3 regions of the Aliiglaciecola aliphaticivorans genome follow, and region 3 is predicted to be linked to each of the others. Evidence: predicted binding sites of a transcription regulator. Region 3 holds the regulator's gene; each other region holds the start of a gene.
The links. Region 3 encodes FNR, which switches genes on or off when oxygen is low (the NO sensors DNR and NnrR bind a similar motif). Its sites were predicted from a motif close to TTGATCTAGATCAA; they were not measured.
Positions count from the first base shown of each region.

Region 1: clpB (ATP-dependent chaperone ClpB) is a predicted target of FNR. The motif match lies at 5,537-5,550, and genes of this name have one in related genera.
Region 2: ACYVIL_RS17660 (YgaP family membrane protein) is a predicted target of FNR. The motif match lies at 5,258-5,271, and genes of this name have one in related genera.

Region 1 covers NZ_BAAGTF010000097.1:28,297-36,175, forward strand. The annotation lists gene ACYVIL_RS21875 (SDR family NAD(P)-dependent oxidoreductase) at 1-74, opposite strand, end outside; gene ACYVIL_RS21880 (nuclear transport factor 2 family protein) at 71-493, opposite strand; gene ACYVIL_RS21885 (LON peptidase substrate-binding domain-containing protein) at 682-1,263, shown strand; gene ACYVIL_RS21890 (sigma-70 family RNA polymerase sigma factor) at 1,321-1,935, shown strand; gene ACYVIL_RS21895 (ChrR family anti-sigma-E factor) at 1,928-2,599, shown strand; gene ACYVIL_RS21900 (outer membrane protein assembly factor BamD) at 2,696-3,463, opposite strand; gene rluD (23S rRNA pseudouridine(1911/1915/1917) synthase RluD) at 3,709-4,692, shown strand; gene pgeF (peptidoglycan editing factor PgeF) at 4,685-5,440, shown strand; gene clpB (ATP-dependent chaperone ClpB) at 5,626-7,879, shown strand, end outside.
Region 2 covers NZ_BAAGTF010000041.1:24,016-31,894, forward strand. The annotation lists gene ACYVIL_RS17640 (TonB-dependent receptor) at 1-2,016, shown strand, start outside; gene ACYVIL_RS17645 (Nramp family divalent metal transporter) at 2,325-3,521, shown strand; gene ACYVIL_RS17650 (MalY/PatB family protein) at 3,547-4,674, opposite strand; gene ACYVIL_RS17655 (response regulator) at 4,727-5,095, opposite strand; gene ACYVIL_RS17660 (YgaP family membrane protein) at 5,326-5,553, shown strand; gene ACYVIL_RS17665 (DNA polymerase II) at 5,554-7,879, opposite strand, start outside.
Region 3 covers NZ_BAAGTF010000009.1:25,636-33,514, forward strand. The annotation lists gene ttcA (tRNA 2-thiocytidine(32) synthetase TtcA) at 1-786, opposite strand, end outside; gene uspE (universal stress protein UspE) at 904-1,836, opposite strand; gene fnr (fumarate/nitrate reduction transcriptional regulator Fnr) at 1,950-2,687, opposite strand; gene ACYVIL_RS05305 (sulfite exporter TauE/SafE family protein) at 2,713-3,378, opposite strand; gene ccoS (cbb3-type cytochrome oxidase assembly protein CcoS) at 3,375-3,560, opposite strand; gene ACYVIL_RS05315 (heavy metal translocating P-type ATPase) at 3,573-5,960, opposite strand; gene ACYVIL_RS05320 (FixH family protein) at 5,960-6,451, opposite strand; gene ccoP (cytochrome-c oxidase, cbb3-type subunit III) at 6,522-7,502, opposite strand; gene ACYVIL_RS05330 (cbb3-type cytochrome oxidase subunit 3) at 7,495-7,680, opposite strand; gene ccoO (cytochrome-c oxidase, cbb3-type subunit II) at 7,682-7,879, opposite strand, start outside.

The DNA.
Region 1 (7,879 bases), on a different contig from region 3:
TGATTGTTAGCACACAAAAGAGAGAGCGCTTTACCAATCCCTGAGGTGGCGCCGGTAATTAAAATAGTTTTCACGACACTAACCTTTTTTTAAGTGTTTTAATCACAAATTTTAGTACAGGAACTTGTTCGTAGATCATCTCCCCTAAATCATAATAGTCTCTGTGAAAAATAATTTTTTCATCGTCACTTTTTAAATGACTCACCCCATCTATTTCAAACTCCTTTCCTGAATTTAATTTGGGGTGAATTATCAGCATTTTCCAAGTCACAAAAATATCTGATCTGAGCTGGCTTATAAGTTGAATAGTGCATTCACATTTAGATGTATTAGTGAGCAAGTTTCCAAAATAATGTTGAATATTATCAAGCCCTTGGTGTTTGCTCAGGGGGTCTATTAAGACTGCGTTTGGAGCATAGATTTCACTTAAACGAGCAATAGACTGTATTGATATATCTCGATAAAAATCTTCGAATTTTGTTAATAAACTCATAAGTTGTCATTTTTTGTTTGACCATGATTAGCATTACTTTGTCTACTATCATTGGGATCATATTAAAACTTAAAATATTCTCGTTTGCGGTTAAATTATCAATGATACTGAATTATCGGATGAATTAATTGGATCTAATTTGCTGTTACTAGCGTAATTGACTGTGATGAATTAATAGGAACAGCAATTTGGCTTTTGAAAATTTAACCTATCCCTTATTTCCGTTGTCTGCACACATACTGCCAGGTGGGGTGATGTCATTGCGCATTTTTGAGCCTAGGTATATCCGCATGGTGAAAGAAGCATGTGCGCAACAATCTGGATTTGTTATTTGCATGTTCAATACGATGGGAGACAAGGACTTAAACCAACATTTTTATCCCATAGGGACCTTTGTTACCGTTGAAGATTTCGATTTATTGGAAGATGGTTTATTAGGTATCACTGTGAAGGGGCACTTTTGCGTGACTATCGAATCCGTGGAAACGGCAAAGGATGACCTTAGAATAGGGCAGTGCCATCGGCAGGAAAGCTGGGTTCCCTCAAAACCTGACAGCCAAGACACTATTATAGCGTCTAAATTAAAAGAAATTTTTGATAGTTACCCCGAAGTGGATTCCCTTTATTCAGAGCCAGAATATGAGAATATAGTTTGGGTTGCTTATCGCTGGTTAGAACTGCTTCCCGTCGATGCAGATAAGAAACAAATATTTTTAAAGCAGAAAGATTGTCGACCAGTCTTGGAATTTTTATCACAACTGGTAAAGTGATCCTTTATTATTTTACCGCGTAAAAACTGGAACAAGAATGATTTCAGGAAAATACGCATGTTAGTCGGAATTCCATTGCAGTCGAAAAATGCAAACATACCAACACCTAAAGAATGCGCCAAAGAAATGTCTGAGCATTTGGTCACTGTGGCTGAAAATCGGTGTAAGCGCTCATTTGCTGAGGTATTTAACTATTTCGCCCCCAGGCTTAGATCGTACTGTTTGAAACAAACTGGCAACGAAGCTTTAGCTATGGAGTTAGTGCAAGACACTATGTCTAACGTCTGGCAGAAGGCGCACTTATTTAATGCTGAAAAAGGCTCCCCTTCTACTTGGATTTTCACCATCGCTCGAAATTTGCGTTTTGATATGCTGAGAAAGCAGCAAAATCGAAAAGAAGATATCTGCTCAGACGATTTGTGGCCAGTGCTATGCGAGCATACTGCAGATGCTAATGAGGTATCGCTTGAGCAGCAAATGACTATGCAGCAAATTAATACCCTGTTTGACTCTCTGCCAGAGAAGCAAAAAGTGGTGATAGAAGCCATTTATATCGAAGGAAAATCACAACAGGAAGTTGCTTCTCAATTAGATATTCCTTTAGGGACTGTGAAGTCTCGTACCAGATTAGCGTTACAGCGCTTAAAAGAGTTGATTAAAGACAATGATTAATTTCCACCCTTCTCAACAACAGCTGAGAGAATTTGCCCAAGGTTTGAGCGCACCAGCACTTTCCCTGGTTATTTCTGCCCATGCAGACATGTGTCCCATTTGCCGCAAACAACTGACTCAAATGGAAAGGGAATCAGCAAAGGCGCTGGATGACGCAAGGTTGGTTGGCCAGTCTGAGCAAGTTGTTGATTTTGCATCTATGCTTGCTGATATTACCTGCCTTCCTGCTGCAGAGGTACCGAGCAGTAACAGCATAAGCCGTCAAATAGAACTGGACGGGCGTAAGTTTAACGTACCACGGGCGCTGAAACGTTATGTGGAAAAAACCGGTAATTGGTCGCACTTATTGGGGAATCTTTGGCAGGCGCCAGTGGACTTAGGGCCAGTGGGTAAAGCTAATTTTATTTTCATGCAAAAAGAAGGTCGGGTACCAGAACATACCCACAGAGGCACAGAGCTAACGTTAGTCATTGATGGGGAGTTCAGCGACGGTATCTCACATTACGATACTGGTGACTTTATTCTGATGGACTCTAATAATACCCATGCGCCTTATTCCGAAGCTAGTGAGGGGTGTTTAGTGTTTACCATTGTTGACGCACCATTACATTTTACTTCTGGAATTGCACGTTTACTCAATCCCTTTAGTCACCTGTTTTTTTAGTCGCTTAGAAAATCTAAAGCATGAAAAAACCGCCGTTGATGACTCATCAACGGCGGTTTTTTATGATCTTAATGAAATGATCAAACCATTAAAAAATTAGCTTACATAGCGACTATCTGGATAATTTAGTTTTAAGGTTTTTAATGCATTGTTTTTCAAGTCTTCAAGGTCTAATTGGTCATAACATTCAACCATGATTTCCAACGCATTTTGAATTTCACTAGAGTCAGGGAAGTATTCAAGTACATATCGCCCGCGATTCGCTGCGGCAACATAGGCTTCTCGACGCATATAAAAACGCGCAATGGCTATTTCATATTTAGCTAAACGATTTTTAATGAAAACCATGCGTTTTTTCGCATCCGCAGCGTATTTACTGTCTGGAAACTTATTGATTAAACGCCGGAAATCAGCAAATGCTTCCCTTGAACGGCTTGGGTCTCTATCAGAACGATCAATGCCCACAAGTTCTTGGAAAAGATTTTTGTCGGCATCTAAATTAGTTAGACCACGCATGTATAGTGCATAATCCACATCTGAATGGTTGGGATTAAGTCTAACAAATCTATCAATAGTTGCGATAGCTTCGTCTGTTTTACCTACTTTGTAATAAGAGTAAATTAGATCCAGTTGTACTTGGTGAGAATGGGGGCCAAAAGGGAAGCGGGAATCAAGTGTACTTAAAATTTCTGTGGCAACGTTGAAATTACCTTGCGACATACTTTCTTTTGCTTGATCATACAGCGCACTTTCGCTTCTGTTACCAATTAGGATGTCATCATCATCAGGTGAAGAAGAACAGCCATACATAGTGGCAACAGAAATCAGAACGATTAGTTTGTAGAATGAATTTTTAAATGTCATGTTACTCTTATTCTATACAGGGATTTAGCAGGCATTAAAAAATCCGCTAAACTTTGTTTTCAGTAATCCATCGATCCGAGGCATTCTACCCTAGGGATCCATGGGATGCACGTTTTGTTATAAATCACCTAATCGTGATGTCTGGTGTTTGCATTTGTCCCCGCATAATGTGAATCAAATCGCCAGTTGCGGGATATTATATTTTTATAGCTCTTAAACACAGCTCTTAAAGGACACTATTTTACATGCCCAGCGATCCACAAGCGATAAAACTCTCTGCAGATGTACCAGAAACGTTAATTGGTAAACGGTTAGATCAAGCTTTAGCCGAATTGTTCCCTGATTATTCACGATCTCGCTTAAAAGAATGGATTTTAGCCGGAAATGTTCATTTAAACGGCTCTGTTTGTGATAAACCCAGAGAAAAAGTGTTTGGTGGTGAACAAATTGCTATCGAAGCCTGGTTGCAAATTCAGGAAAATCACAAAGCACAAGATATTGAACTGAACATTGTCTATGAAGATGAGCATATATTGGTAATTAACAAACCCACTGATTTGGTCGTTCATCCGGGGGCAGGTAACGCTGATGGAACAATTTTAAATGCGTTGTTAAATCACGCTCCAGAGGTTGCTAGTGTGCCTAGAGCTGGCATAGTTCACCGTCTCGATAAAGATACGACGGGTCTGATGGTGGTTGCCAAAACAGTGCCTGCACAAACTCATCTTGTTGAACAACTGCAAGCGCGAGAAATTAGTCGAGAATACGAAGCGGTAGTCTATGGCACTATGGTTGCTGGTGGGATAGTGGATGCGCCTATTGGTCGTCATCCCACTAAACGCACCAGTATGGCGGTTCGTGAAACTGGCAAGCCAGCCGTGACTCACTATCGTATTAAACAAAAGTTTCGCGCCCATACTCATCTGCGATTAAAATTAGAAACTGGCCGCACCCACCAAATTCGCGTTCATATGGCGCATTTACGTTATCCCCTAGTGGGCGATGTGTTGTACGGGGGCAGACCGCGCCTGCCTAAGGCCTGTTCTGAAGATATGATTAATATGCTTAGGGGGTTTAAACGTCAGGCATTACACGCTATTCAATTGGAATTATCTCACCCAACCACAGGGGAGTGGATGAGTTGGCAAGCGCCGTTACCGGATGACATGGTGGAACTTCTCAGTGTGCTAAAAGAAGATACTAGCGAACATGGAATTGCCGATGACTGAAGCCGTGTTAACAAGCCCTATTCGGACGCCGCACTGGAACTTACCTGCGGGCGTTAAGGCGTTTTACACTACACGTAATATAGGCGCAAGTCAGCCGCCTTATGACAGTAATAATTTGGCGATGCACGTTGGCGATAACTCAGCAGATGTGCAGTTAAATCGGGATGCATTGCCCCTGAGTGATTCAATCGCTTGGCTAACCCAAGTACACGGAATTCGCTGTGTACGCATCACTAAAGATTATTTTTTGCCCTTAGAAGTGGCCAAAGCAGACGCCAGTTTTACCACTGAATCAAAAAACGTCTGCGCGGTGATGACTGCTGACTGTATGCCAATTTTAGTCGCCAATACCGCCGGTACTTGTGTGGCGGCAATTCACGCTGGCTGGAGGGGATTGGTGAATGGTGTGATTGAAAATACCCTTGCTAGCATGAATTGTGATCCAGACACCTTAACGATTTGGATTGGTCCGCATATTTCACAACGACATTTCCAAGTATCTGAAGATTTAAAGCAAGTATTTGCTAACTACCCAGAGGCATTTGTTGCGGATGTGGAGCATGGAAAATACTTGTGCAGTTTGGCCAAAATCGCTCGTGAAAAGTGCCGTGCTATTGGCGTAAATAACGTTGTTGAAAGTGGTATCTGTACTTATGTTCATCATGCTGACTTTTATTCCCACCGCTACGCTCAGCATCAAGGTCAGTCCCAAACAGGTCGCTTTGCGTGCGGGATTTATTTGCAATAAAAATCCAACGCATTGTGTAAAATATAATCTTTTTTTAGCAAAAATTTTTGAAACCAAGATTCAACCCTAAATAGCCTCAAAAAATTGACGTTTTTACTGATCTAGATCAATCAAACTACATCGTTACCTTGAATTGGTTACTAAAAGTACCCATTAATCTAGTAAATCAATTTTGAGGAAATTTTATGCGATTAGATAGATTTACCAGTAAATTTCAGATGGCAATCTCTGACGCACAATCAATAGCATTGGGCAGAGATCATCAATTCATCGATCCTGTACACTTAATGACGGCTTTGCTTAATCAGCAGGGAGGTTCGATTCGCTCGCTGTTTGATAGTGTTGGCGCCAATGTCAATGCGCTGCGTTCTTCCTTGGCTGAAGCGATCGAAAGATTGCCCAGAGTTGAGGGCATAGGCGGTGATGTGCAATTGAGTAAAGACACCATAGTGTTGCTTAACCTGAGCGATAAAATTGCGCAAAAACGCAAGGATGAATACATCAGTTCTGAAGTATTCGTGCTGGCGGCTTTGCAAGATAAAGGCAAATTGGGGGACATTTTCCGTCAATTAGGTATTACTCAAGAGCAAATCGAGCAAGGTATAGAAACCATGCGCGGTGGTCAAAAAGTAACAGATCCTAATGCAGAAGACGTTCGTCAAGCATTAGAAAAGTACACTACAGATCTCACAGAAAGAGCCGAGCAAGGAAAACTTGACCCAGTGATTGGCCGGGATGAAGAAATCCGCCGTACTATTCAAGTTTTGCAACGCCGCACTAAAAATAACCCCGTGTTAATTGGTGAGCCTGGTGTGGGTAAAACCGCGATTGTAGAGGGCTTGGCACAAAGGATCATTAATTCTGAAGTACCTGAGGGACTAAAGGATAAGCGAGTTTTATCTTTGGATATGGGCGCACTTATCGCAGGTGCCAAATTTAGAGGTGAGTTTGAAGAACGCTTAAAAGCCGTTTTAAACGAGCTTTCTAAAGAAGAAGGTCGGGTGATCCTATTTATTGACGAGTTGCATACAATGGTGGGAGCGGGCAAAGGCGAAGGTGCAATGGATGCCGGTAATATGCTAAAACCGGCCTTGGCGCGAGGTGAGCTACATTGCGTTGGAGCAACGACATTAGATGAATACCGCCAATATATTGAAAAAGATGCTGCACTAGAGCGTCGTTTTCAAAAAGTCATTGTAGATCAGCCTAGTGTGGAAGACACCATTGCCATATTGCGTGGACTTAAAGAGCGGTATGAGTTGCATCATTCAGTCGATATTACGGATCCGGCAATTGTTGCTGCGGCATCATTGTCTCATCGTTATATTCCGGATCGGCAATTACCTGACAAAGCTATTGATCTCATTGACGAAGCAGCATCAAGTATTCGTATGCAAATGGACTCTAAACCAGAAGATATGGATCGTTTAGAGCGTAGAATTATACAGTTAAAACTTGAAGAGCAGGCATTATCTAAAGAAAAGGATGATGCCAGTCATAAGCGTTTAGAGCTCATTGAGTTGGAGCGCGAGCAACTCGAAAATAAATTTTCTGAATTTGAAACGATTTGGAATACTGAAAAAAGTGCCATGCAAGGTACCCAACACATTAAATCTGAGCTTGAACAAGCCAAACTCGATATGGAAATCGCACGTAGGGCGTCTGATCTTAATCGGATGTCTGAATTGCAATATGGCCGTATTCCAGAGTTAGAGCTAAAGCTAGAACAAGCATCAGAAGCTGAACAAACTGAAACCCAGTTGTTGAAAAACAAAGTGACGGAAAACGAAATAGCAGATGTGCTGTCGCGTTGGACGGGCATTCCTGTGAGCAAAATGCTCGAAGGAGAAAAAGACAAATTACTGCGCATGGAAGAAGCTCTGCAAAGTCGTGTAATCGGCCAAACTGAAGCGGTGAATGCAGTCAGTAACGCTATTCGACGTTCCCGAGCGGGACTGTCTGACCCAAGTAGACCTATAGGTTCATTTTTGTTCTTAGGTCCAACGGGGGTAGGTAAAACCGAGTTATGTAAATCCTTAGCCAACTTCTTGTTTGATACCGAGCAAGCGATGGTAAGAATAGACATGTCAGAGTTTATGGAAAAACACTCTGTTTCTCGTTTAGTTGGCGCACCTCCTGGTTATGTCGGTTATGAAGAAGGGGGGTACTTAACCGAAGCTGTGAGAAGAAAGCCCTATTCCGTTATTTTATTGGATGAGGTGGAGAAAGCTCACCCCGATGTGTTTAATATATTGCTTCAAGTCCTTGATGACGGCCGTTTAACAGATGGACAAGGAAGAACCGTAGACTTTAAAAATACAGTTATTATCATGACGTCAAATATTGGTTCTGATGTGATCCAAGATAAACACCAAGAGAGTCAATATGATGAAATGAAAAATATGGTGATGCAAACGGTCGAACAGCATTTCAGACCCG
Region 2 (7,879 bases), on a different contig from region 3:
GAAACCCTAAAAAACGTGCCAGGTGTGCATAGCACTTATTTCGGCCCAGTTTCGAGTAGTCCTATTATTAGAGGACTTGATGGTCCAAGAGTCAAGATATTACAAAATAGTCTGGATGCCTCAGATGCCTCAAGAGTAGGCCCAGATCATGCGGTGTCAACAGAAGCTGCTAACGCGACTCAAATAGAAGTGCTGCGTGGACCAGCGACACTATTGTACGGCAGTGGCGCCATTGGCGGTGTTGTCAATATTGTAGATAATCGATTGCCAGTCCAAAGACGGGACGAAATCGAAGGTAAAGTGAGTTACCTACACGACTCAGTATCGAGTGAAGATTTATTTAATGTCAACGTTGATGGTGGAAATGACACTATTATGTGGCATTTTGATGCGTTTGATAGAGAAACTGAAGATTATTCAATTCCAGGCTCTGCAGACATTGACGGTACCGATGACAGTGGAAAATTAGATAACTCTTTTATCGACGCAAACGGTTTTACTGCTGGTTTAGGCTGGGCTTCAGACAATGCTAATGTAGCATTTTCGTTTGGTCAATTAGACAGCGATTATGGCGTCCCAGGGCATTCTCATGAACATGAAGAAGATGAGCATGATGAAGAAGATCATGATGATGAAGATCATGACGAAGAAGAGCATGAAGAAGAAGAGGTATTCGCTAGCTTAGAACAAGATCGTTATCAATTTTTAGTTGATTTCCACGATTTGGATGGATTTTTTAGCGAAGTTAAATTTCGCAGTGCATACACTGACTACAGCCATAGTGAAATTGAAGACGGCGCTATCGGCACTACATTTAGTAATGAATCCATAGAGTCTCGTTTGTGGGGTAAACATCGCAGTATTAATGGTTGGGAAGGTGTAATTGGCTTAAATTACACAAACAGTGATTTCTCTGCCCTAGGTGAAGAAGCCTTTACCCCTGCATCAGAAAGTGACGCCTTCGCCTTATTCGTGCTTGAAGAAAAACAGGTAGATGACCTGTTATTTCAAATGGGTTTCCGCTATGAAAAGAGTGATATTTCTGTGGATAACAGCTTTTTTGAATCTATAGAAGACGACCATGCTGATGAAGACCACGATGAAGATGAACACGACGAAGAGATTTTCTTCGATGATCAAAGCTATTCAGCGTTAAGTTTATCAGCAGGGGTAGTTTGGAGCATACAAGACAACGCAACGCTGTCGTTTAATTATGCCCGTTCGGAAAGAGCGCCTTCATCCGCTGAAATCTATTCAAACGGTTTGCATATCGCCACAGGCACATATGAACTTGGTGCAGGGTTTGATATTGAATCCAGTGATGAAGCCGGGGAATATCATATTGTCCAGAATCTACAAGAGCCTGAAAAAGAAGTATCGAATAATCTCGATCTCACCTATCACTTTTCAGGCGAAAGCGTAGAAGCGACTTTTAGTATTTTCTACAATCAAATCGATGACTACTTGTTCCAAGAAAATACTGGGTTTACCTACGAAGATGGTCATATTCATAGCGAAGGGGAAGAAGAGGAACTCGACGAAGAGCATGATCATGAAGACGAGGAGCTAGCAATCTATTTATTCCGTCAACAAGACGCGGATATCTATGGTTTCGAGGCCGAAATAGACTGGCATTTCACTGAACAGATTCGCTTAGAAACTTTTGCAGATATTACTAAAGCTGAATTGACTACAGGAGAAAACTTACCTCGCATTCCACCGGCTAGAATTGGCTTTGGTTTACATTTCGACAGTGATTATTGGCATGCTGAAGTTGGTGCCACCTACAACGCAAAACAAACGGATATTGCTGACTATGAAACCGAAACAGCAGGTTACACCTTGGTCAATGCTGCGTTTAATTACTACACAGATGTTGCTGACAATGAATTAGTACTGTTTGTAAGAGGTAACAACTTACTTGATAAAGAGGCTCGAGTTCATGCCTCATTTATTAAAGACGTAGCACCTTTACCGGGTCGCTCTGTTGTCCTTGGAGCAAGACTACACTTCTAATCATAAAAATACCTACCCCGGGCCTCGCATCACAATGGTGATGTAAGGTCAGGGGGCTAGGTAGCTAGTTATGTACACTGTCATTTCCCACTTACAACATTCACTGTCAATAGATTCAATCACTGCCACTTCATATTTACATCAATTCATACATCAATCAGTATCTTAGAAGATATTATTAGGCTCATTTAGACACTACCTAAGTGACAACGATCTTTGCCTAAGTTAAGCTAAATCATCATTCGTTAGCCCATACTAAGTTGCACAACCAGTGAATGGAAAATGGGTCTGAGTAAATTTGGTATCTTATGAAAAAATTCGGCCCTGCTCTTTTAGTAACCGCGGCATTTATTGGTCCAGGTACAGTCACAACAGCTACCCTAGCAGGAGGGAACTTTGGTTTTACCTTGTTATGGGCACTCGTATTTTCTGTTATCGCGACCTTTGTTTTGCAGGAAATGGCGTCGCGGTTGGGATTAGTAACGGGGAACGGCTTAGCGGAAGCAATTAGCCAACAGTTCACCGGAATGAAAAGGATATTCGCAATTTTGCTAGTGGTAAGTGCCATTGGAGTGGGTAACGCAGCCTACCAAGGAGGCAACTTAACGGGTGCAGCCATGGGGTTGGCAGGGTTCTCCGGCGGCGCATTAACCCATTGGGTTTGGTTGCTCGCCACCATTGCCACTGGCTTATTGCTCACTGGGCAATACAAGTGGGTCGAAAAATCCCTTATTGCTCTGGTTTTAACCATGTCAACAGTCTTTGTCGCCACTATGTTTTTGGCGGGGCCTGATTTACTCGATGTCATTCAAGGTGCACTAACCTTTGACTTTCCTGACGGCAGCAGCTTAATGGTAATAGCCCTAGTAGGCACTACGGTTGTACCTTATAACTTATTTTTACATGCCAGTATTGTCGCTAAAAACGCACCAAGTGATGACAATCTGGACATAGCCCTGAGAAATAACCGTATAGACAGCAGTTTGTCGATAGGTTTAGGGGGCTTAATTACCTTATCAATCTTATCTTGCGCGGCGAGTACGTTTTTCGTCACCCAAACTCAAGTAGACGCTGCTAATATAGGTCAGCAACTCACTCCCTTATTGGGAGAATACGCCAACACATTTTTTGCTATTGGCTTATTCGCAGCAGGGCTTACAAGTGCGATTACCGCTCCTTTAGCCGCAGCATATGCAGTTTGTGGTGCTTTAGGTTGGAAGACTGAACTTACAGATATTCGATTTAAGTGTGTTTGGCTATCAGTCATGTTAGTGGGAGTAGTTTTTGCCAGTAGTGGCATAAAACCTTTAGTTGCGATTTTATTTGCCCAAGCAACAAACGGTTTACTGTTACCGATTATCGCTGTTTTCCTGATTTGGACGTTAAATAACAACAAGCTCATGGGCCAACATAAAAATGGCCTTCTAGCTAACATAGTGGGCGGATTAATTGTTGTATTCGTATCTGTTTTAGGGCTGTATAAACTTATCAGTGTGTTTATCTGATATGCCACAGCCCCAAAACCATGAACTACGATTTTAAACGGTTAAATGCGTCTTCAAGCATGCTCTTGGGGCAGCCGAAATTAATTCTCACAAACTGTTTATTACCAAAATCAGCACCAGGAGACGGCCCTACTCCTTTACTTTCGAAATAGGCTTGAGGGTCATCTAAACCTAAACCACTCGCATCTATCCAGGCTAAAAAAGTGGCTTCTACTTTTAATAATCGAAGGCCTTCAATTTGCTCAACTTGTTGCTCAACGTAGGCCAGATTGCCACGTAAATAGTCGAGTAAATCAGTATGCCATTGGTCACATAGCGTAAAAGCTGCCTCAGTAGCAACCAATCCCATTACATTTGCCCAAGGGATAAATCCTTGTGAACTGGCCACAAATGCAGCGCGTAACTTGTTATCTGGGATAATTGCAAAGGAAGTACCTAAGCCTGCAACATTAAAGGTTTTACTTGCCGCCATTAAGGTGACCGAATTGTGCTCGAGGCCTTTAAAATTTCCCGCCGGTAGGTGTTTTTTGGTCTCATCGAGGACCAGATCACAATGAATTTCATCTGAACACAATTTTACATCGTGCTTACTGCAAATTTGTGCAATGGTAGCAAGTTCAGATTCAGTTAATACCGTTCCCACAGGGTTCATGGGATTACACAAGATAAACAACTTACACTTAGGATCACTCGCGTGTGCTTCTAATTGAGCAAAATCCAGCGTCCAGCGACCGTCAATTTCAACACTATCAATTTCAATTCTGTTTAAACCACTGATGCCCGGTGCAGCACGCAAAGGCGGATAATTGGGCGTTTGAATCATCACCGAATCGCCGGGTTCGCAATAAGCTTTACATGCCACGTTAAATGCAGGCACTACCCCTGGTGTCCACACTATCCACTGGGGATCAATTTGCCAATGGTGTTTATCTTTTAACCAGCGGACCACTGCCTGATTTGCCGGTGTATATTGTGCAGGCAAGGTGTAACCAAATAGGCCATGTTCTACTCGTTCTGCCAGAGCCGATTGTATCGCCTTTGGGCTAGCAAACTCAGTATCAGCTACCCACATTGGTAAGATATCCTTACCTTTATACTTTTCCCATTTAAATGCGTGAGTGGCGGATCTATCGATGACATCATCAAACTGCATACTTGTTCCTTTAACAACGTAAATTAGTAGAGAGAATGGTGTTAGGATCTGATTATTTGAGTAATTTAGCTACTCTATCGGTTAAATCATGGTTTTTGAACGGTTTAGCAATAAATTCTGATGCACCGGCTTTTTTAGCCGACATAACCAAATCTCTAGTTGCTGTTCCTGTTACCATCAGAAATGGAAGGTCTTGTCGCTTCGAGCGAACTGTCTTCAACAGGGTAATCCCATCATATTCTGGCATCTGCCAATCACAAATAACCAAATCAATTTTATTCATATCGTTTTTATCAATATAACGCACAGCTTCAACCGCATTATTTATAGTGATCACCTCACCTTCTACAAATTCTTCCAAAATCAACTGTATCAATTCCAAGGTAATTTGATCATCATCAATTACAAGTATTTTGTGCATCGAGTCAACCTAGCATTATAAAACCATATGCTCGCTAATATACTATTTATACTGCAGTTTTAACATTGTAAAAAAGTCTAACTCCAAACCTTTTGTTATCTCTACATCAATTCTGAAGGGTCAGCCCTCTAAATCAAACAAAATCACAAACAAGATGATAAGTTGATACAGATCAACACCAATTTGTGCCCTAAGACTACACTTAATACATCAGATTAGGAGATAGAAAAATGAAACAAAATGTTGGCATTTTAGATACTGCAATTCGTTCAGTCGTAGCACTTATACTTTTAGCCATTGCTGTTGAAGGTTTATTCGGCACCACTGTTAGCATTGTTTTAGGGCTAATAGGCGCGGCATTATTTTATACTTGTAGTTTTGGATTCTGCTTAGTTTACAAATTGCTCGGGATTGATACTTACCCTGACTTTAAAGATGACTCCTATCATCCACAATAATCAAAACAATCCCAATTGATTGCTGGTGATGTCATCAAAAGAGACGTCTATGAAAGGTAAAATACCTTCTGCAATGGGTCTGATTTGTTTATCGATGTAGTGCTCGTAATCTAAAGGCGAGCTGATGTAATCTACAGGCTGAGGACCATCTGTGGTAATCACGTAACTTATCCAACCTTTGTTTTGATAGCGCAATGGTTTATTCAGTCGTTTATTATGTTCATCAGCAATGCGCGCTGCTTTAACGTGAGGCGGTACATTTTTAGTATATTGCACCAGCGGCTGTCGTAGGCGTTTGCGATACACAAGCTGGTCATCACACTCACCAACCCTTATTTTACCAACAATATCAAGCAAGTAAGCACTCACATCCTGATTAGCAAATACCATTTTGTATAATGTTGGTTGAAACTCTTTTGCCAAATTGGTCCAATCAGAACGAACGGTTTCTAAGCCTTTAAATATTAACTCCGGTGGTTGATTAGAGACATGTTTTAAACCTGCATAACGTTTTTTACTGCCTGTTTCTGCGCCGCGAATGGTGGGCATCAAAAAGGTTGAGAACAAGGTTTCAAACTCTATTTCTAAATGGCATTGCAACTTAAGTTGGTCTTGAATTTTGTGCTGCCACATTTGATTGATCTCTTTTTCAAGGGCTTTACCAATCTCTAGCGCTTGCTCTGTTTGGTTAATATTTTCTAACCACACAAAGGTCGAGTCGGTATCACCATAAATTACTTTATAACCCTTTTCTTCTATCCACGCTGCTGTAGTCTGCATAATCTCGTGACCACGCATTGTGATAGAACTTGCTAAACGGGTATCATAAAACGGACAGCCGCCAGAACCCAGCACCCCATAAAACGAATTCATTATAATTTTAATGGCTTGGGAGCGAGCCGAATCTTGTTGGCGTTTAGCCTCATCTCTTTGCTTCCATAAGCTGGTGATAATATCTGGTAGAAAATGCTTTTCTCTGGAAAACAAACCACCTCGAAATCCAGGGATGGCATTATCGGGTTCAAGTAATCCTTCAACCAGCCCTAAGGGATCAATTTTAAAAGTGCGTATAATGGAGGGATAAAGGCTTTTAAAATCCAATACCAACACATTTTTATACAGCCCTGGAAGGGAATCCATGACATAACCCCCAGGGCTTGCCAACCCACCATTTGCAGGGCGATTAGGTGATACATAACCTGCTCGGTGAAGTTTTGGTAAATAGAGGTTAACGAATGCTGCAACGGAGCCACCGATTTTATCCAGTTCCAATCCGGTTAATTGGCTGCGCAACACTAAATAGCTAACTAAGTTAGTGTGACTGAATACTTTTTCCACCAACACACAATCCTGAAGATTGTATTTTGCTAATTTTATTTTGTTGTGTTGAAAGTCATGGCTAATAGCCGCAACACGATTATCAACATCAGTGGTATCTTTCCCCTCTCCCAGAAGAGCTTGAGAGACACTTTCTAGACTAAAGCTATCAAAATGGTAAGTTGCCGTTTTCAAACTATCAATACCGTCGATCACCACCCTTCCAGCAATATTCATAAATGCTAAATTACTGTCATTACGAGATTCGCGCCAGTACACATCAGTACCATCTCGACCGAGGCGCAACCTGACGTTTAATTTGTTGGCCCGTTGAGTCAGCACCTTGAAATCGAAGTTGATGATATTCCAACCAATAATTAAATCAGGATCAAATTTGGCAATAACCAAATTTAACTGTTCAATGAGTTGTTTTTCATCTGCAACCCAAGTTATCCAATCATCACTACCCTCAGGCTCTCCAATCATGATGACGCAGTTAAATTCACCACTAGAAAGACCAATAGAATAAAGTTCCCCATCGATACTGCATTCAATATCTAGGGACACCAATTTTAACTTAGGAATATAATCTGCCGGTTTAAGTCGGGCATTCTTTAGGGTAATGAAGCCTGGCGAAGTGTTGTGCTGGCGAGTTTGAATCTCCCCTGTAAAATAAGCACCTGCGCAGATAAAGCGTTCCATCATATACCTATCTGCTGGCCGAATATCATTTTCAAAAGACGATATTTGAGCAGCACTCAACACATCTCTTGCCCGATAGAAGGTTGCGGGCGTGGCAAAATATACGGCATTAACCGGCATTTGCTCAAAGGTTTTTAATTTCACAGGTTTGAATTCGGCAACAAGTCCTGATTGATATACTAAACTCTTGGCCTTAGGTACGTCTTGGTTTGCGATGAACATAACAGGTTTTTGTTGTTCGGTGATTAGTTTTACCGGCCCTTGCTCGGTGCTTAACCAAAACTCAATATATGAATATCCACTTCGC
Region 3 (7,879 bases):
AAAGTCGAAGAGTTCTTTATCGGCAAGGTGAGATGGAACCACATTTTGCATTGCCTTGAACATACTTTCTATTCTACCAGGAAAACGCTGGTTCCAATCATTCAGCATATTTTTTATCACTTTGCGTTGCAGGTTTTCTTGTGAACCACACAAATTACAGGGAATAATAGGAAATTCGACGAGATCTGAATACTGGCTGATTTCTTTTTCTGAGCAATAGGCTAACGGCCGTATTACCATTTGTTTACCATCATCGCTGACTAATTTTGGCGGCATGGATTTTAAGCGTCCACCATAGAACATGTTTAAAAATAACGTTTCCAACATGTCATCTCTGTGGTGCCCCAAGGCAATTTTGGTTGCGCCTAAACGGGTCGCTGTTTTATACAATATTCCTCTTCTTAACCTAGAACAAAGAGAACAAGTGGTTTTTCCTTCAGGAATTTTATCTTTGACAATGGAGTAGGTATCTTCGGTTACTATTTCAAAGGGGACCTGCAAATTGTCTAAGTAATTAGGCAGTATCTCAGCTGGAAAGCCAGGTTGTTTCTGATCTAAATTTACCGCGATAATCTCAAAGTTAATGGGGGCAATTTTTTTAAGAAACATTAATATATCGAGCATGGTGTAACTGTCTTTTCCACCAGACAAGCAGACCATTACTTTATCGCCATCTTCAATCATATTGAAATCGGCAATCGCTTTACCTACATTGCGTCTTAAGCGTTTTTGGAGTTTATTGAAACTGTATTTTTTACTCTCAGACAGAGACTCGAGCTTACTCATCTTATTCCTAGAAAACATTGCTATCAGCCCAGATTATACCTGTCCTCCTAACGGACATAAATACTCTAATTTCAAATGTTTTTAATCAACACTGAGTCTGATAGCGTTTTTGTCTTGCTAGTGCTTAAGTGGACACTCAAATCCTTCGGGTTTAATTGCTAATACATCGCAATTGAGTGAGTCAATGGTGTGCTCAGCGGTATTACCGATAAGTGCTGCGGTTATACCTGTGCGACCTACGGTGCCAATAACAACGAGTTCAGCGTCAATGGTTTTCGCCACTGAAGGTATCACATCTTCTGGAAGCCCTTCGCTTAAATGCTGGTTTTCTTGGGGGATATTGAATTTTTCTGCATGTTCAAGCATCGCTTTTGCATGAAATTGTTTCACTGATTCAGTATAACCAACAGGGTCGAACTCTGGAATTTCGATGGCGATGTTTACAGGCGTTCCGGGATAAGAATTGACTAAGTTAATCTTACCTTCTAATAAATCCGCCATTATCGCAGCTTTTTTGGTGATGAGGTTATTTAAACTGCGGTGTTCTTCATCTTCGCTTCCCACATCAACAGCCGCTAAAATATTACCATTGACAGGCCAGTCATGCTCTTTGACAAGTAAAACTGGAACCGGAGATTTACGGAGAATATGCCAATCAGTTGGGGTGAATATGACTGACTTTAAGGTGTCGTGCTCATGAGTTCCTTTGACGATTAAATCATAACTGTGATCAATCACCTCGAATAAAATACTTTCATAAGGACGATTATGCCAAACGACTTTGATATCTACTGAAGTCGATGAATTGGTCGCTAAGGGTTCGACAATATTAGCAAGCCATTCGGTCTTGTCATCTACCACAGCCTGCCGCATTGTTTCGCGTTCATCTACCGTCAGCATAGTCGTCATTTCATATGAAAAATCGTATATAGATAGAAATGCGGTGATGCTCGCGCCGGTCTTTTGAGCCAACAAAAGGGCGCGCTTAAAAGCTTTCTGATCTTCTTTGGATGGATCGACAACAGCTAAAATTTTGTTAAAAACAGACATAAGTTAACTCCCTTCATAGATTTACACTCACAACTTAAGTGTATGGGTACTTTAGCTATTTTGCCAACTAACAGAGTAATTGTTTTGACCTATATCAACGTAACTGGAAAGACTTATCCGCACGCTTTGTTTTGCACAACATGCTCACCTAGTTTTTCTCTGAGGCCAGGTAAATTCAATATCTGAATAAACTTACCATCTACTTTTATGATATTTTCTTTTTGAAAGCGCGTTAATAAACGACTTACTGTTTCAACCGTGAGTCCGAGGTGATTACCTATTTCATTGCGCGTCATGGTTAAATTAAATTCTGTTTCTGAAAAACCACGGGAGTGAAAGCGATCAGACAAATTAACTAAAAAGTGTGCAAGACGCTCTTCCGCTGTGCGTTTATTTAACAGCATCATTAAACTATGATCTTGATTTATTTCGGTGCTCATGATTTTAAGCATTTCTTTGCGTAAAGAAGGTAGCTGCTCACTCATGGTATCAAGTTTATCGTAGGGTAATTCACAGACCATCGAGGTTTCCATGGCCTGATTATAACTTTGGTATTTTTCTGAAAAAAGTCCGTCAAATCCAACTATATCACCGGGGAAATGGAATCCAGTGATTTGTTGTTCACCATCTGGCGAGGTAATGTAGGACTTAAACGAACCTGTTCTTACGGCAAACAAAGAGGTGAATTTCTGCCCTGGTATAGTGAGTTGATCATTTTTATGTAAAGGACGTTTGCGTTCAATTATTTCGTCCAAACTTTCCATTTCTGTTTGATTTAACGCTACGGGAATACACAGATGGTTAAAACTGCAATTTTGGCAGCGAATACTAAACTTGTTCGAATCAGACATTAGTTAGTTCCATGTAATTCATCAGTTACCAATTATGAATCCCTTGATAACATAAAATCAAGCCAAATAAACATAATAAAACTGCTACGCTGCGTTTCACCATAGCATGAGTTAACCAATGTCTTATTTGAGTTGCGCTCGCACCCATTGCTAACATGATAGGTAGGGTGCCTAAACCGAAGCACAACATAGTTAGTGCACCTTGTACGACACCGCCAGTTGAAACACTCCAGGTTAATGTTGAATAAACGAGTCCACAGGGCAGCCAACCCCAAATCAACCCATAAGGGACAGCATACATTGGATGTTTAAATGGGATAAATCGTTTTGATAACGGGCTGATTTTACGCCAAAAAATTGCGCCAACGCGTTCTACCTTAGTCAGTAATTTCGACCATTGACCAACATACAAACCCAGTAATACCATAAATACGCCGCCAAAAAGAGTCAACGCTTGTGGATTGATAAAAGACTTAGTGGTGACAATTTGGCCTAATAGGCCTGCGATGGCTCCTGCAAGACTATAAGATAAAATACGCCCCGTATTATAGGCGATTAAGAAAGGCCATTGAGATTGGTTTTTTGGTAAGGCAAAAGTAAATGAGGTAACAATTCCACCGCACATTCCTGCACAATGTACACTCCCTGCAAGGCCGATTAAAATGGCAGAAAACCAGCTGATTTCGTTCATTTCTTTTCAGTTTTAGAGACTTTACTTTGTGCGTTCTTATCGACGTCGTCATCAAATAAAATGTTATAACCTTGACGCTCAAGGTCTTCAAATTGATTTGACTTTACCGCCCAAAAAAAGATCCCAATGGCTAACAAAACTAATAAAATAGCAATGGGTATCAGCACATAAATAATACTCAATTTAGTTTCCTATTAACGTAACAAGCGAATGGAGTTTGCTACCACAATGATTGAACTTAAAGACATACCAATTACCGCCATCCAAGGGCTTAAATACCCAGCCACTGCCAGGGGCAGAATAAGTGTATTATAACCGATAGCCCAAAGCATATTTTGCTTAATCTTATGGCGCACTTTAATTGCCATACTAACAGCAAATTTCACATTGCTTAATTTAGTATTCAATAAAATGATATCAGCTGAACGTTTTGCCATATCACTGGCGTCTCCAACAGCAATAGACACATCTGCTGCAGCTAATACTGGCGCGTCATTGATACCATCACCGATCATCAATACTTTATGCCCTTTGGCCTGCAAACTTTGGATATAGGTGAGCTTTTGTTGAGGCGTTTGTCTAAAATATACAGTGGATATGCCTAATGACTCGGCAACGGATAATGCATTTTCTTGTGCGTCACCGCTTAACATAACCAGTTGCTTGCTGTTTAAATCATGCACTAGTTGCTTCGCGTCTTTTTTGACTACATCTTTGATTTTAAAAGCAGCCAGTAACTGTTCACCGAGTTGTAAATATACTTTGGTGTCATCCGCATCCAAGGGCAAATCTGAAGCGCTATCTAAAATGCTTAGGTTGCCTATCTTGACGTTCTGAGACTGATAGATACCCTGCAATCCTTTACCAGCAATAGAAACGACTTGGCTGACTTCTAAAGGCGTCTCAGACTGGAAGGCTCGAGATATAGGATGTCTAGAAAATTGTTCGATTCCTGCGGCTAAATTGAGAACAAAACTTTCTTCACTTTGGTTAAACAATTCAACTTCGCTGACACTAAAATGACCATTGGTGAGGGTACCTGTTTTATCAAAAATAACCGTATCAACATCAGGCATTACATCAATAATATTGGCTCTTTTCACTAACAATCCATATTGATTTAACTTTGCAATCGCACTGGTTAAAGCTGTTGGTGTGGCAAGGCTAAGAGCACAAGGGCAAGTGGCAACTAAAATCGATATGGCGACCCAAAACGCACGCTCTGGTTGATAGGCTAACCAGCCTAAATAGCTGATAAGGGTGATACCTAAGACTATAATAATAAAATACTTTGAGGCTACATCTGCATACACGGCTGCTTTGGGCTTGTCTGCCAGGGCTAACTCCTGAAGACGTAGAATTTTATTCACCAGAGATAATTTAAGTTCATTTTCGACGATTATTTCAAAGGCACCTGATAGATTTATGGTACCGCCATAAACATGATCACCTGCGCTCTTTTTGATTTTTTCTGACTCACCAGTGAGCATGGATTCATCAACGCTACCCTCACCCGATGTGATCACGCCATCAACAGGAAAGGTTTCTCCAGGGCGAACTAAAATTTGTTGCCCTTTTTTAAGATGTTTCGCTAATACTGAGCTCTGTTTATTCTCACTATCTATTCGGATCGCGGTCAAAGGAATGTATTTAAACATATTGGCTGATATTAGACTGGCTTGGTGACGTGAACGATGTTCTAAATATCGGCTTATTAATAATAAAAATATGAACATACAGACAGATTCGAAATAGATTTCTCCCGTATTGGTTACGGTTGCCCAAGCACTCGCTACAAAAGTACCAATAATTGCAATTGAAACAGAAAAGTCCATGTTCACAGATTTCATTCGCAATGAACTAAATGCACTTTTATAAAACGTGAACCCTGAATAAAGCACAACAGGTGTAGTTAGTAAAAAGCTTACCCAATGCAAAAAGGTTTTAGTGGAATCTTCAATGGAACCAAAGATCCCAAAATACAGACCTATGGCTAACATCATAACTTGCATGCTCATCAGGCCAGCTAAGCCAATGCGTTTTAAATAGTTTTTGGATTCTTTTTGGTAAGAAGCTTCATGTTCGTCGGCTTGAAAGGGAAGGGCGTGGTAACCTACAGATTCAAGTTGTGCGATGATTTCACTAAGTTTTAATTGGGAATCTATCCAGTTAATCGTTGCTCTGCGGGCGGAAACATTCACGGCGATGCGCTTAATTCCTGGGGTTTTTAACAGTTGTTTTTCGATAAGCCATCCACAGGCTGCACAGCTTATGCCTTCAATAGTCAATTGTATTTGTTTCTGACTACCGTCATCGACTACAAACTCTTGTTGAATTTCTTCGTGATCATATGCTTTTAACCTATCAAGGGTTTCGGTTAGCTGTGCATCACCTTTATCAGCAAACTCCGTTCTAAATCGATAATAATCTTCTAATCCATTGTCAACAATTGCTTCAGCTACGGCTTGGCAACCGGGACAGCACATCTTTCGGGGTTCGCCTAATATCTCCGCCCAGAAAACCTCACCTTTTTGCATTGGAAGGCCACAATGATAACAGCTATTTGGATTACTATTTTCCATTAAGGGTTAAAATTGAAGGGTTCTTTCTGAGGTAAGCCTTTATCCTGCATTATTTTCCATTGCTCATCTAAAGGTGAAAGAGTGAGTTTCCATTTACCCGTAATTGGACTTTCTGCCGTGGCTTTATAATTGCCACTGGCATCTTGTGTGAGCAATAGTGAAAAGTCTTTATCTTGCAGAGTTGCATGGTAAAAGTGCAGTTTTAGGGCTTCTCCAGAATCAGGTTTGCCCGACAAAAACTCTAGTTGAACACGACTTCCATTAATGCTTAAAACCGTGGTGATTCCTTTTGCTTTCGCTTCTTGTATCTTGGTTAACTCTAAGTTAATTCCTTTGCCTTCTTTGTAATAATCGTCTATCACTAGACTATCATCAGTGTTCAATGCGAGATTTAACATAGTGACACTTAAGCAAATAGATACAACGGGTATGGTGATTAAAAACCAAGGCCAAAATTGTTTATACCAAGGTGTTTTATCTGAGCGATTCATGAATATTTACTTCTTATTTAAGAAAACAAAGCCTCGATAAACGAGGCTTTGTTTAGTAGTAGCTTATTGTTTATTTGTTTTTAGATAAACTATAAACATAGGTAGCGACTAGGTGTATTTTCTTTTCTCCCAAAGTATTTTTGAAAGAAGGCATTACACCTGCACGTCCATAATTTACTGTTTCAGTAACTACGTCTTTGCTTCCACCATATAGCCATATATTATCGGTTAAGTTAGGTGCACCCAGTGCTTGATTACCTTTGCCGTCAGGACCATGACACGCTGAACAAACTGCAAAGCGGGCTTTACCGGCTTCTTTTAAGTCAGGGTCTACTTGTCTGCCACTTAAGCTAAGAGCATAAGCTACAACTTCTTCAACACCTTTCTCTCCGAACGAAGGCAACCATGCAGCCATATTGGCTTGACGACCGTTGGTTAAGGTTTCCACTATCTTTTCAGGGGTTCCACCGTATAACCAATCATGGTCGGTTAGGTTAGGGAAGCCTCTTTGACCTCTAGCATCAGAACCATGGCACTGAGAACAGTTTTGCATAAACAAGCGCTGACCAATTTTTAATGCTTCTTCGTTATTCACCAAAACTTCAATTGGCTGTTCAGCATATTGGTTGAAAATAGGCGCAAATTTTTCTTCTGCTTTTTCAAGTTCCCGGTCATATTCAACACCCACGCCACCTAAGCCAAAGAGGGCAGTTTTAGCTTCTTCTCGAGAAGCTAATACGGCATCTTTAGATTCCTGCAGGGTCTGAATATCTTGGTTAGAACTTTTCCAACCTAACAAACCTTTCCAATTACCTAATCCAGGATAAAGTAATAAATATAAAATACCCCAAATCATGGTCATATAGAACATGATTGTCCACCATTTAGGTAGAGGGTTATTGATTTCGATAATGCCATCAAACGAATGATGCATATCGTCACCTTCAGCAACGCCTGTTTTGTTTAACAGACACCAACGTAAAATCAGGTAACACCCTAGAATTGTTCCCAATGAGATTACTGAGACCCAAATACTCCAAAAGCTACTCATTTATCGAAGACTCCCGCTCTTTTTTTTCTGTTTGTTGTGTTGGTTCATCATCAAAAACCAAATTTTCTGCTTCATCGAACCTTTTTTTAGCGCGGCTACTGAAAGCCCAAATCACTATGCCGATAAAGCAAATAAAGACCACAACTGTAAATATGCTACCCGCTGCACCGTAATCCATACTATTTCAGTGCCGTTCCTAGAGATTGTAAATAGGCGATTAATGCCTCCATCTCAGTTTTACCTTGTACTGCTTCTTTCGCACCAGCAATCTCTTCTTCAGTGTAAGGTACGCCAAAGTCTTTAAAAACGCGTAGCTTTTTCTCAATCAACTCACCGTCAAGGGTGTTTTCAGCTAACCAAGGGAAACCTGGCATATT